DNA from 2 places in the Corynebacterium sp. H130 genome. Region 2 is predicted to be linked to the other one. Evidence: predicted binding sites of a transcription regulator. Region 2 holds the regulator's gene; the other holds the start of a gene.
What was found. The regulator LexA, encoded in region 2, represses DNA repair genes until DNA is damaged. The targets are predictions, from matches to a motif close to CGAACANNTGTTCG.
Positions count from the first base shown of each region.

Region 1 (6,599 bases), on a different contig from region 2:
AGGTTTTGTAGTTCGATGCCGGCGGTGGTGTCGTCGAGGTCGGAGGCGGCGATGTGCGCGGTGACGGAGTCCTCGTCGACGGGGGTTTCGCCGGAGCGGACCTTCGCGATGACCTCGGCAAAGTAGGCGTCGAGGCTGCGACGCTCGCGCCAGGACACGATGTTGGTCAGCGGGCTGCCAAAGGTGTCCAGCAGGCGGGAGTACTGGGTGGCCTTTTCTTCCATCTCGGCGTCGGACATTGGCACGCCGGCCCAGCGGAATGCGGCGCGACCATAGGCGATGGCGGCATCGTCGTACACGTTGCCTTCCTTCTCGCGCCACTTGCTCACCATGGTTTCGACCTCTTCAGCGACGAGCTGCTTGAACTTCTCCACGCGCGCATCGTCGTAGGCCATGTCGGCCATCATCTTCTTGCGCTCAAGGTGCGCGTCGCCATCCAGGCCGTGCACCGCACCATTGCCGAACAGCGGGGTGGAAATGAACTTCGGCATCGCGTTTTCGCGCTTGACCTTGGTGGTGTCGTAGAAATATCGCACGCCCTCCTTGCCGCGCAAAAGCACCGTTGGGGTGCCGAGGAGGTTAAAGGTCACCGGCTGGTTGCTGTCCGGGGCAAAGCCCGCTTTGCGACGCACCCTGCCCGCAAACAGGTAGCCCTGCGAAATGAAATTGGCTGCTTCATCTTTGATCATGTTCTTGAGTTCCATGTCTCCTATTGTCCGAATTCTTGGCAGCACTCGGGCTACTGCGAGGTAACGGCGCTAGCGTTTCGCGTCGTTGTTGTGAGTATTCGCTGGTCGAATGGTTATGGAATCGTGACCGGGGTTATGGCTACGCTGGGGTTCATGGCACTTTCTGATATTGCTCGTTCGGTAGAAAAGACAATCAATCGCGTCGGTAAGCAGCGTGCGGTGAAGGCCGGGTGGCGGCCCGCGGTAACCAGCTATTACGGCTACGGTGACCAGGATCGGGTGCGTGTGCTAGCGCGTGTGTTGATGCAGGGCGATGAGCCTTCTTCCGAAGCGCAGCGTGGTTTCCGCCAGTTCTTCACGGTCCAGGTTGCTGATGTGCCGGTGACGATCACGGCCGGTTCGCAGACCGTGCACGCCCGCACCAACGACAACGGCTACATCGACGTTCCCGTTTTGGATCACGGGTTGGAGCCTGGCTGGCAGCAGGTGAAGCTCGAGATTGAGGGTGGCGATCCGGCCTACGCCGACGTCCTCGTCCTGGAGCGCGGCGTGCGCTACGGATTGATTTCCGACATTGACGACACGGTCATGGTCACCATGCTCCCCCGCGCCCTCCATGCCGCATATAACTCCTGGTACCTGCGTACCAATGCTCGTAAGGCCGTTCCTGGCATGGCTTCGTTCTACGAGGCTTTGCGGGAGCGCTTCGGCGAGAACATGCCGGTGTTTTACCTGTCTACCGGCGCGTGGAATACCTTCCCGGCACTGGATACCTTCCTGAAGGAAAACCGCTTCCCACGTGGACCGATGCTGCTCACCGACTGGGGCCCAACCGCAACCGGCATGTTCCGTTCCGGCCAGGAGCACAAGAAGGTTCAGCTGCGCAACCTGGTCATCGATTTCCCGGATATCCACTGGATCCTCGTCGGCGACGACGGCCAGCACGACCCGCTGATCTACGGAAATTTCGTATCCGAGCACCCGGACCGCGTCACCATGGTTGCGATTCGCCAGCTCACCCCAGGCGAACACGTCCTGGCTCACGGCACCGCCACTCCAATAGAATCCGGCACCAACTACACCCCGGTGCCATGGATCGAGGGCAGCGATGGCGCGGCGTTGCGCCTGGAATCCGCCAAGCTGAACGATCACGATTAGGCAACACTTAGGGCCAGGAGGCGGAACATTTGTGATCACTTTCCCCTACTGTGGAGTCACACACTCATCGAGGTTAGGAGAGCTATGAATCACGACGTACCGGGAGTACCGACCTCCACCCCAGCTCAGAAGGCAGAGCCAACGGATCCGCGTGGGCCGATCCCTCCTAAGCCAGACCAGGGCAGCCCGAAGCCACACACCCCGACGGGTTGCCCGGTTCACGCCAACCCGGCCGACTTCGGCGAGCAGGGCGCTTTCCACACCACCCAGCAGGGCGCTCGCATCAATGACACGGACCACTCCCTGAAGGCTGGCCGTCGCGGCCCACTGCTCATGCAGGATCACCACTTCCGCGAGAAGATCACTCACTTTGACCACGAGCGCATCCCGGAGCGTGCAGTTCACGCCCGTGGCGCTGGTGCCCATGGTGTGTTCAAGGCCAATGGGGCGGCGGCGAAGCTGACCCAGGCCGGGTTCCTTGCCAAGGACGTGGAAACCCCTGTTTTCGTGCGCTTTTCCACTGTATTGGGCTCCCGCGGCTCCGCAGACACCGTGCGCGATACCCGAGGCTTTGCCACCAAGTTCTACACGTCCGAGGGAACCTTCGACCTGGTGGGCAACAACATGCCGATCTTCTTTATCCAGGACGCGATCAAGTTCCCGGATCTCATTCACGCAGGTAAGCCGCACGCTGACCGCGAAATTCCGCAGGCCCAGAGCGCGCACGATACGTTCTGGGACTTCGTCACGCTCCACACCGAGGCCACCGCGCACACCCTGTGGAACATGTCCGACCGAGGCATTCCGCGTTCGCTCCGCATGATGGAAGGCTTCGGCATCCACACCTTCCGCCTGATCAACGACTCCGGCGAGACGTGCCTGGTGAAGTTCCACTGGAAGCCGAAGCTCGGCGTGCACTCCATGGTGTGGGAGGAAGCGCAGCTCACCGGCGGCATGGACCCGGACTTCCACCGCCGCGACCTTGCCGACGCCATCGAAGCTGGCGCCTTCCCGGAGTGGGACCTCGGCGTGCAGGTATTCCCTGACACCCCGGAGGAAACCTTCGAGGGCATCGACCTCCTCGACCCAACCAAGTTCGTTCCAGAGGAACTCGCTCCCGTCCAGATCATCGGCACGATGACCCTGAACGCGAACCCGACGAACTACTTCGCCGAAACCGAGCAGGTCGCCTTCCACCCTGGTCACCTGGTGCCGGGCATCGACCTCACCAACGACCCACTGCTCCAGGGCCGACTCTTCTCCTACCTGGACACCCAGCTGTCCCGCCTGGGTGGCCCGAACTTCTCCCAGCTGCCGATCAACCGTCCGCACGCGCCAGTCAACGACAACTTCCGCGACGGCATGCACCAAACCGCGATCCACGGCGGCGCCCCGTACAACCCGAACTCCCTCGGCGCGGGCTGCCCGTTCATTGCAGGCGAGGCAACGCTCATCGACGTCCCGCAGGACGTCTCCGGTACCTTCACCCGCGAAAAGCCGGCCTCCTTTGATGACCATTTCTCGCAGGCCACCCTGTTCTTCGAATCCCTCACCCCGGTCGAGCAGGATCACGTCGCTTCCGCCTACGCGTTCGAATTGGGCAAGTGCTACGAGAAGGCCATCAAGGAACGCGCCCTCACGGTCCTGGCCCGCATTTCCCCGAAGCTGTGCTCCGCTGTCGCTGCCGAACTCGGCCTGAAGGCACCGACCTCCGACGAAGTCGCCAAGGTCACCCCTTCCAAGGCGCTATCCCAGCTGGGTAAGACCTGGCCTATCGACGGCCGCACCGTCGGCATCCTCACCGCCGACGGCCACGCCGACGACCAGGTCGCAGCCCTCAAGGATGCGGGTGTGACACCGCTCGTGATCGCCAAGACTGGTGGCGACGGCATCAACCGCACCTACTCCACCACCCGGTCCACCGAGTTCGATGCCCTGGTGATTGTGGAGCAGCCGGATCTGCCGGAGGTAGCACTGCTCGTCGAGGAAGCAAAGCGCCACTTCAAGCCAGTATCCGAGTCTGTCGAAGAAGTGCTTGGCCAGCTGCCGAAGCACCGCACCTGGGGCTAGCGGAGCCACGTGGTGCTAGCGGAGCACCTCCTCCGTTAGCACCTCAAACGGTTGGGTAAGGACGTCCCTTTACGAGGGCACCCTGATGCAGCTGAGGTCGATGGGGCGTCGATAAGCGTGCTGGCCCACACTGTGGCGCGGAACCTCAAATGGAGGCGACCTTGGGGGATTCGATGGGATATCTGAATCAATTTCGGTGGTTTACTCCTGGCGGGGAGCAGGAGCCTGTGCCTAACCAGGGATTCAACTCGCTCGAAATCGTGGGTCCAGCTGCGATTGGCCTCAAGCATCTGCGGTTTATGAGATTCGCGCGCAGGTTTGGGCAATCACTTTCGCGCCCACGGTCATTCAAGACAGCAATGTACACTTCATCATCTTGACCTGCTCTTTTAAGAAGTAGAACAAGGCTCCTACCGATGAGCTCAAAAGAGCACGCTAACGTTAACTCTGGACTTTCTGAAGCTCTGAAACCGATTTACAGCCCATTTCAAGCTCATTGGCGCTGGTCGGATGGGGTGCGACCGTCCAGACCCATGCGCGCGTCATCACAGGTTCGCTGTCCGTTACCCGGGTAAATGGTGGCCGCGTTCAATCGGATTCAACGGGACGAGCGATCGCAATTGGCAGCCTGGTGTCGTTAGTGCCGGCGGGCGTGCTTATCGCCCGGGCCGCTGGTTCGGCAAGCTCGAAACGGGAACTCCTGGCGCTCCGTCTTTTAGGTATTGCATTCCTGGGGAACACATTGCCGCAGCTCATGGGCACCGAATTTGAGCGCAAGTTCATGACCCCTACCGCCCTCGCGCTGGACATGGGGTGTCTGGGGCTCGGTTATAAAACCTCCTCATCAACGACCTCAAACGGTTGAGTGAGATATTCGTTGAGCGCATAGCTCAGCGAATCGAGCGCGTCTTCGCCAGAACTTTCTACTTGTACGAGTCCGCCATCCAGCGGAGTCAATGTGACGCCGCCGAGGTCGCGCTGGGTTATTGTCTGCGCGGTCCGCACGGTTACTCGGAAACGCTTCTTTCGAGCCAAGTGCCATTTTTGCGGGGGTTTCCAGGTGGTCATGATTTTAGGGTAGTTGGTTTGGCCGTGCTTTCGGTCCGCTTGTTGCTTGCTTTCGGTCCGCTTGTTGCTTGCTTTCGGTCCGCTTGGGGGGCCGCTTGTCGACGCCTAAAGTTCGCATACTGTTAACCCGTTGTTTGTTTACCTGGGACGCATATCTGTTCTAATATGGAGTCATAACCGAGGCCAAGAGTTACATGCTTGAAGGGGGTGACCTCGGTGGACCTAAAGTACGTTGTTGAACGAATTCGACATGATCTCGAATTGTTGGAACACCAGTTCGCCACGCCGTCCGCTGAGGCCTTTGAGCAACACCACGAAGCGATCGAGCTCCTAGAGCACGCGCTCCACATCAAAACCCAGCTCGACGCCTCCTTTACCTACTCCGCCATGGCTGCCGGATCAGGTTCAAAGGTTGGCTCCGCGAAGACACTGGACTACCTCACCAAACGCCTCGGCCTTTCTCGAGCTGAAGCGATGCACCGCATGGACCTAGCCAACAGGCTCCACCGCGCCGGCGACCCTATCGCTGCCGAATGCCAGGCGGCCATAGCCCAACAATCGATATCCAGCGAAACCGCACGCATTATCGATAGAGAACTGAAGAAGCTCGACCACTCACTCAAGAGCCACACCCCAGAACTCATCTCCACTGCCCTGAAAGCTGTCAGCCCCGATGAAACCCGCAGGTTGTTACGTAACCGGGTAAACGAACTCAATAATCAACTCGATCCTGATCCGACCCGCGCCCGTCGTAAACGCTCATTCCGCATGGGAGCCCAAGACCGCGACGGCGGAGTCGAATTCTCCGGCTACGCACCCGCCGCCGACGCTGCAATGCTCGAAGCCGCACTAGCCAACAGCATCCGCGGTGGCGCAGCAGCTCAAAACAACGAAAACCGCACCTTTACCCAGAAGCGCTACGACGCACTCATGGGCATCATCCGCCAGCACGAACGCCTACTGTCCAGCACCAACCGCAAAGGCCTCGGCACCATCGTCCTGTCCCTCACCGAAAACGATTTACTGAACCTCAACAACACAACCCAGATCCGGACCAACACCTCCTACAGCCTCACCCCATACGAACTCCTCGCACTGGGAATCACCAGCAAGGGCATGAGCCTGCTCCACGGCCCCGAAGGAGACCCCATCGCAGCGGCCACCCACTCGCGGCACGCCACAATCGAACAAAAAATCATCCTCGCAGTCACCGAAGGGGTCTGCACACACCCCGGATGCGACCAAGCCGCCATCTGGTGCGACTCCCACCACATCACAGCCTGGATCCAAGGCGGACACACCGACCTCAGCAACCTCACCCTGCTCTGCAGACACCACCACACCAGCAACGATGACACCAAACGAAGACCCGACCGGGGCCACGCCGAACGCTGCCCCAATACAAAACGCGTCGGCTACCACGAACAACCCGGCGCGCCCCCACAATTCAATGACTCCTACCCCGCCAACCAATCAGCCGGGGCCCAACTCCGGGCATAGTAAAAGCCCCGGCCTATCAAGACCGGGGCTCTACCTTCTGTGGGCGAAGGGGGACTTGAACCCCCACGTCCTTGCGGACACTGGCACCTGAAGCCAGCGCGTCTGCCATTCCGC
Region 1 is NZ_JBBHLA010000003.1:183,654-190,252, reverse strand. It holds gene WG939_RS07130 (cytochrome P450) at 1-704, opposite strand, end outside; gene WG939_RS07125 (App1 family protein) at 843-1,847, shown strand; gene WG939_RS07120 (catalase) at 1,932-3,917, shown strand; gene WG939_RS07115 (hypothetical protein) at 4,746-4,985, opposite strand; gene WG939_RS07110 (HNH endonuclease signature motif containing protein) at 5,202-6,485, shown strand; tRNA gene WG939_RS07105 (tRNA-Leu) at 6,526-6,599, opposite strand, start outside.
Region 1: WG939_RS07110 (HNH endonuclease signature motif containing protein) is a predicted target of LexA. The motif match lies at 5,134-5,147, and genes of this name have one in related genera.

Region 2 (6,599 bases):
TGACCTTTTCGCGGCTGAATGGCTCGGTCACACCATTGCGTTTGATCACGAGGAGCACTGCCTTTTCCACCGTGGTGAAGCGACCTTCACATTGAATGCATTCCCTGCGGCGTCTGATTGCAGCACCTGCATCAATGACGCGGGAATCGATCACCCGCGAGGAGGTGTGGTGGCAAAAAGGGCAATACACGAGTTAATACGCTCCCGAGCTGAAGTAAAAGCAAGTCACATGCTGCCCGAGGCAACCGCAATGACCGTTTAATATGTACGCCCCTATTTTAGCTGTTTGAATTACTTCACCTGCATTGAGGAAATTTGAACGGGTTGGTTAGAAACGTCGTCCGGTTCGCTGACTGGTGCCGCGATCATGGCAATGACTGCTGCCAGCCCGAGCAGTCCACCTAACAGAGCCTGGCTAAACTTGCCTCTGCCACGGCCGTCCACACTGCTGTTGACTCGAGCTTGCCGTGTCCTTCGAACAGGAACACGAGTACCTGCGTCAAAAGTCGATACGGAAACACGGCGCTGAGATACTCCGCCGTTCCAGGTGGAAGCTGCTGGAACAGCGTGTCGAAAAGCTTTATTGTTAGCAGTACGTGCAGCCTGTGGGAACATCATGGTGGTCATGTGGATTGGGTCCTCTCTGTTAGTGATGCTTTGACTGTAGAAGGCCGGTCAGACACCTACATCAAACATTCGATTAGTTGTTCGATTTACGACTCTATGTTCGATTTTTAGCACGCGCATGTTCGAATGTCTAGTTTTGGCCCAGATTTTCGAAACTTTTCTACTGTTTTCGACAGTCGGGCCATGACACCAGCAGGTTTTATTGTTAGGATCGAACATAAAGTTTCACGAATCGCACACTTTGCACATTGCAAAGCAATCAGAGTGTTCGATAAAACCGCCACCGATCAGCCGCCGAAAAGCACCCCCAAGAGGTAAGAAATGTCGCCCAGCAAGAAGCCTGCACCACAACCACGTCTCACCGACCGCCAACGGCGAATTCTCGAAGTTATTCGCGACGCTGTTGTACTGCGCGGTTACCCGCCAAGCATTAGGGAGATTGGCGATGCCGTAGACCTGCAGTCCACCTCGTCCGTCGCTTATCAACTACGCCAGCTGGAAGAAAAGGGTTTCTTGCGACGCGACCCTAACAAGCCTCGTGCTGTCGACGTGCGGATGATGCCAAACGAAGGCAAGCCGAAGGCTGGCCCAAAGGTGGGCTGGAAGAAAGCCAAGGCCAAGCCAGAGGATGCAACACCACCTAATTTCATTCCGGTGGTCGGCAGCATCGCAGCCGGCAACCCAATTCTTGCCGAACAGAACATTGAGGAGTACTTCCCTCTTCCAGCGGAAATCGTCGGCGACGGCGAGCTGTTTATGCTCCAGGTAGTTGGTCTATCCATGAAGGATGCCGGCATCCTCGATGGCGACTGGGTCGTTGTCCGCTCACAGCCAGTGGCAGAAGAGGGCGAATTCGTAGCAGCGATGATTGATGGTGAAGCAACAGTGAAGGAGTTCCACACCGATTCATCTGGCATTTGGCTTCTCCCTCACAATGACAATTTCTCACCTATCCCTGCCGAACATGCTGAAATCATGGGCAAGGTAGTGTCTGTGCTGCGTAAGCTCTAAGCTTTACCCCCTCACTTTTGGGGGTAAATTCGGTAAGGCTTTCGCCACAGTATGCCCGTTTTGTCCGATCGGGCATTGGTTTTGTGGGAGACTGAACATGAAATATTCAACAATATTCATGAATGTCGCGGCTCCCTGTCAACCCAAATACAGGTCTCCAAGTGGCTTGCCCACCCATGCCGCACACTCCAAGGAGTCCACACATGTACGCGGAAGAGCGCAGACGGCAAATAGCCTCTTTAACTGCGGTTGAAGGTCGAGTTAATGTAACCGAGCTTGCCGAGAAGTTTGGGGTCACTGCCGAGACGGTACGCCGGGACCTTGCCGTACTGGCACACGATGGCATCGTGCACCGGGTTCACGGTGGCGCCGTAGCGACCCAGAGTTTCCTCACCACCGAGTTCAGTCTCGATACCCGCTACAAGTCTGCCTCAGATGCCAAAATGTCTATCGCTCGGGCTGCCCTTGCGTTCCTCCCCGACCGCAACGGCGGCATTTTTCTGGATGCAGGTACAACGATTTCGATATTTGCCGATCTCGTGGCAGAGCAGCCCTACGCGAGCCAATGGTCAATCGTCACCAATTGCCTCTCCATCGCACTCAACCTCGCTAATGCTGGCATCGACGAAGTCCAGCTTCTTGGTGGCACCGTCCGCGGTATCACTCAAGCTGTCGTGGGAGACACTGCCCTACGCACCCTTGCTTTGATGCGGGCCGAAGTCGCTTTCATCGGCACCAACGCCCTCACCCTTGACCACGGCTTGTCCACAGCCGACTCTCAAGAAGCTGCTGTTAAGCGCGCGATGATAACGAACGCCCAACAAGTCGTGGTGCTGTGCGATTCCACCAAACTTGGCAATGATTACCTCGTGAGCTTCGCGGGAATCGACGACATTGACGTAGTCGTTACCGACTCCGGCGCCCCCGCCTCGATTGTGGAAGCGCTTCGGGAGCGTGAAATTCAGGTGGTCATCGCCTCATGATTCTGAGCGTATCCACCACACCAGAGCTTTTTCGCACCTCCACTTTGGCCGCACCCATTTCCTGGAGCGAGACCAATCAACTGGATGACGTAGCTGTGGTCCCAGCCGGAGGTGGCACCAACGTAGCCACCGCGCTCTTCTGTGCTGGTAAAGACACCAAAGTACTGCTTCCAGCACCGGAAGTCAGCCACTACGTTCGCGCCCTCAGCCTCAACGGGGTCCCGTACGAGCTCATCGACGTTCCCGGCCCCATTCCGGTTCGCTACCTCATTGATTCACCGGATTCCCGGCAACTGCAATTCGTCGATCCCCCCATGGCCCTCAAAACCTCCGAGCTGGCCATGCTGCGCGATCTGTGCATTTCACAGGCGGAAAACGCTGACTGGGTGGTCCTTAGTGGTGTGCTTCCCGACGTCGCCCATGCAGCATGGTACGTCGATGTCATGCGCGCGCTCCGGCTCTATCATCCTGGCGTACGCATTGCAGTGAGCACCTCGGGAGCTGCATTGGGCGCGGTGCTGCGACAAGTATTTACAACCAAACCCGACCTGTTAGTCATGAGTGCGGCTGAATTCGACAACGAAGCCAGCTTTGCTACCGCTGTGCGCACCCTGCAGGATGCCGAAGTACCGCAGATTTTGGTCTGCCACGACCGCCAGCACTTCGACTATCACTCAGCGGGAAGCACAGTGTCCGGATCGTACGAGGCAGCCGCGGGCAAACAATGGCTACCGTGGATAGACTTCGCGCTGACCGGGCTGCTGCTCAGCGAGAACGAAACCGACCCCGGAAACGCATTGATCTCGGCACTAGCGTGGGCTAATGCCGAGATCGGCGATCCGCTCAGAGCGGTCCCAACTCCGGACGCGCTCAGACCGGATCTAGTTACTATTGTTGGCTAACTTCAGCGTCGTAAAGCTCGTGCACGGCCCTGCGGGCTTCTTGAGCGCCCGAGGCTGCCATAGCGACCTCGGCGGCCCTCATACAGAACTCAATATCAACTTCGGCCAGGTGCGCGCCAACAGCTGCCACGGAATTTGAAGCAGCCGACAGCGACGAGACACCCAAACCGGTGAGCACGCAGGCCAGATATGGATCAGCAGCTGCCTCACCACACACGCCAACTGGCGTTTGAGTGACCTTTGCAACTTCGCAGGTGTGCTGAATGAGCCTTAGAACAGCGGGCTGCCAAGGATCAGTGAGGTAAGCCAATTCCGGAGACAGGCGATCTGCTGCCATCGTGTACTGCGTGAGGTCATTGGTACCAATGGACACAAAGTCCAGGTGAGGCAGTAGGTGATCTGCCATCAGCGCTGCGGCAGGGACCTCGATCATCGCGCCCGCGGTTAGTCCACGCTCACGGCACAACCGAGCGAACCATTCCGCCTCATACGCAGTTGCCACCATAGGTGCCATCACCCAAGTCGGAATGTCTTCACCACGTCCAGCTTGCTTGGAAGCGAGCGCAATGGCATCGAGCTGGCGGCAGAGCATCTCCTCATTCTTCCGCGCAATTCGCAGGCCACGAACGCCGAGTGCTGGGTTGTCTTCCTGAGCCATCGATGCAAATGGAACTGGTTTGTCAGAGCCCGCATCGAGGGTGCGTACAACAACCTTCGACGTTGGAAACGCGTCGAAGACCTTTTGGTAAACCTCAGCCTGATTCTCGACCGATGGTTCCGAGGTGGCAGAAAGGAAGCACAGTTCGGTACGGAAAAGGCCAATACCCTCGGCTTCCGTCTCCGCAGCGATTCGAGCTGCATTGCCATCCTGCACATTCGCAAGCAGCTGAACTCGGTGGCCATCCTTGGTTTGAGACGGGCCCCGCCAGCTGCGGATCTTTGCGGCGCGAGCCTCAGATTCCGCTACCAGCTTCTCCGCTTCCGCAGGATCCACGCCAGTCTCAATCGTTCCGTGAGTACCGTCGACTAAAACCGGGGTGCCTTCTGCGATGGTGCTTAAGTCTTCTCCGACAGCCACAATGCATGGGACACCAAGCTGACGCGCAATGATAGCGGTGTGGCTGGTTGGGCCACCAAGACGGGTAACCAACGCAGTGAACACAGTGGTGTCGAGCACAGCGGTATCAGCTGGAGACAGATCGTCCGCGAACAGCACGACTGGTTCCTTAGATTGTGGCAGTCCTGGCTCTGCCTCGCCACGAAGTTCAGCGATGACACGATCTCGAATGTCGCGAAGATCGGTGACGCGCTCGGCCATCAGACCGCCGGCTTTTTCGAACATCGCGATGAACGAGCCTGTGGCCTCAACCACTGCAAACTCAGCATTGTGTCCGTTGTTCGTTGACTTTCGCACAGCCTTGCGCCAACCACGGTCGCGCACCATACCTGCTGTAGCCTTCAGCACTTCTGCAGCATTGCCGCTCACGCCAGCTGCGCGCTCATCCAACCGCGTTGCGACGGCATCGGCAGCCGCAGTAAAGCGCTCGAGTTCTGCCGGGCGAGCTTCTTCGGGCAGAGGCGCTCCGGCAACGGGAAGTTCGGGACGGGGGGCCACCCATACTGCGGGAGCAAAACGCACGCCCCCTACGACGGCAGTACCTTTAACTGTCACAGCATTTGTTGAGTCTGACACGACTATCACCCGTTCAAGAGTCTTGGGACGTTGTTAAGTCAATCTTACATGGCGATGTGGGTTTGTGTCTGAAATGCTAGTCACACTTGTTGGCAATCCAACACAATGTGGTATTACACTGTTAATTAACACCACATCTTCGCTATTTAATTGATCGAAGTCACACTTCCAACGCTTGGTTCGCAGAGCCGAGCACGATGAATGAGGCAGTAATGCTTTCCGCAATTGAACGTCAAGCCGAGATCGCTCAATCCACAAAAGCAACCGGGCATGTGAGCGTGTCTCAACTAGCCCTGCATTTCGGAGTCACCCCCGAAACAATCAGGCGAGATCTCAAAGTTCTTGAGCAACAAGGCCGGCTTGTCCGAGTTCACGGGGGCGCTGTGGTTATGGGCTCTGGCCAGGGCACAGAAACTGAGTACGACTCAAATGCCCTCGTTCACATGGACCAGAAGCGACTCATCGCGGAAACCGCATGGAATTACATCAAAGCCGATGAGAACCTCACGAGTATCACCATCGATTCAGGTTCGAGCACGATGGAGTTTGCGCGTGCTCTCGCATCGACCAATCATCTCGGCGGAGCAGGCCGGCTCACAATCATCACTAACTCCATTCCGGTAGCCAACGTCACCGCTGATTTTGGCATGAACAATGTCCACCTCATTGGCGGACGAATCCGCCCCATTACCCGGGCTGTGGTTGGCGACTTGACGGTTATGGAGTTCGAAAAGCTTCGCACGGACTACGCCGTGCTTGGAACCAATGGCCTTTCACTTGGTCATGGTTGCTCTACCCCTGACCCCTCAGAGGCCGCAGTTAAATCCGCGATGGTGCGCGGCACCAGAAAGGTGATCGTGCTGTGCGACTCCAGCAAGTTCGGTCGCGACTTCTTGGTCACTTTTGCCGCGCTCGACCAAGTCGACACGATTATCACTGATTCAGGCATTGATCCTCACCACATCGATGCTCTTAACGCCAAAGGAATTGAGGTTGTCGTCGCATGATTCTCACCTTCACTGCGAACCCAAGCATCGATTGCACCATGACGCTGCCTAGCGAACTGCAGCGTGGCGCTGTACATCGCTTGCAGAGCGTCACACGAGTCGCCGGCGGAAAAGGCATCAACGTCAGCGTTGCTGCACACCGGGCCGGGCGCCCCACTCTCGCGGTCTTCCCCGCCCCACACAATGACGCCTTTATTCGCCTTTTGCTCTCGACCAGCGTTGCTTACAAATTTGTCTCCTCCGAGGAAACAATTCGCACCAACGTCACTATTACGGAGCCAGACGGTACAACCACGAAGCTCAACGGTCCGGGTCCTCACATGACAGCAGATATCGTCGCTGCGTGCGAGAACACTTTGAAAGAGGAAGCCCACGC
Region 2 is NZ_JBBHLA010000001.1:295,286-301,884, forward strand. It holds gene nrdR (transcriptional regulator NrdR) at 1-190, opposite strand, end outside; gene WG939_RS01425 (hypothetical protein) at 292-627, opposite strand; gene lexA (transcriptional repressor LexA) at 949-1,638, shown strand; gene WG939_RS01435 (DeoR/GlpR family DNA-binding transcription regulator) at 1,842-2,621, shown strand; gene WG939_RS01440 (hypothetical protein) at 2,618-3,523, shown strand; gene ptsP (phosphoenolpyruvate--protein phosphotransferase) at 3,510-5,216, opposite strand; gene WG939_RS01450 (DeoR/GlpR family DNA-binding transcription regulator) at 5,414-6,223, shown strand; gene pfkB (1-phosphofructokinase) at 6,220-6,599, shown strand, end outside.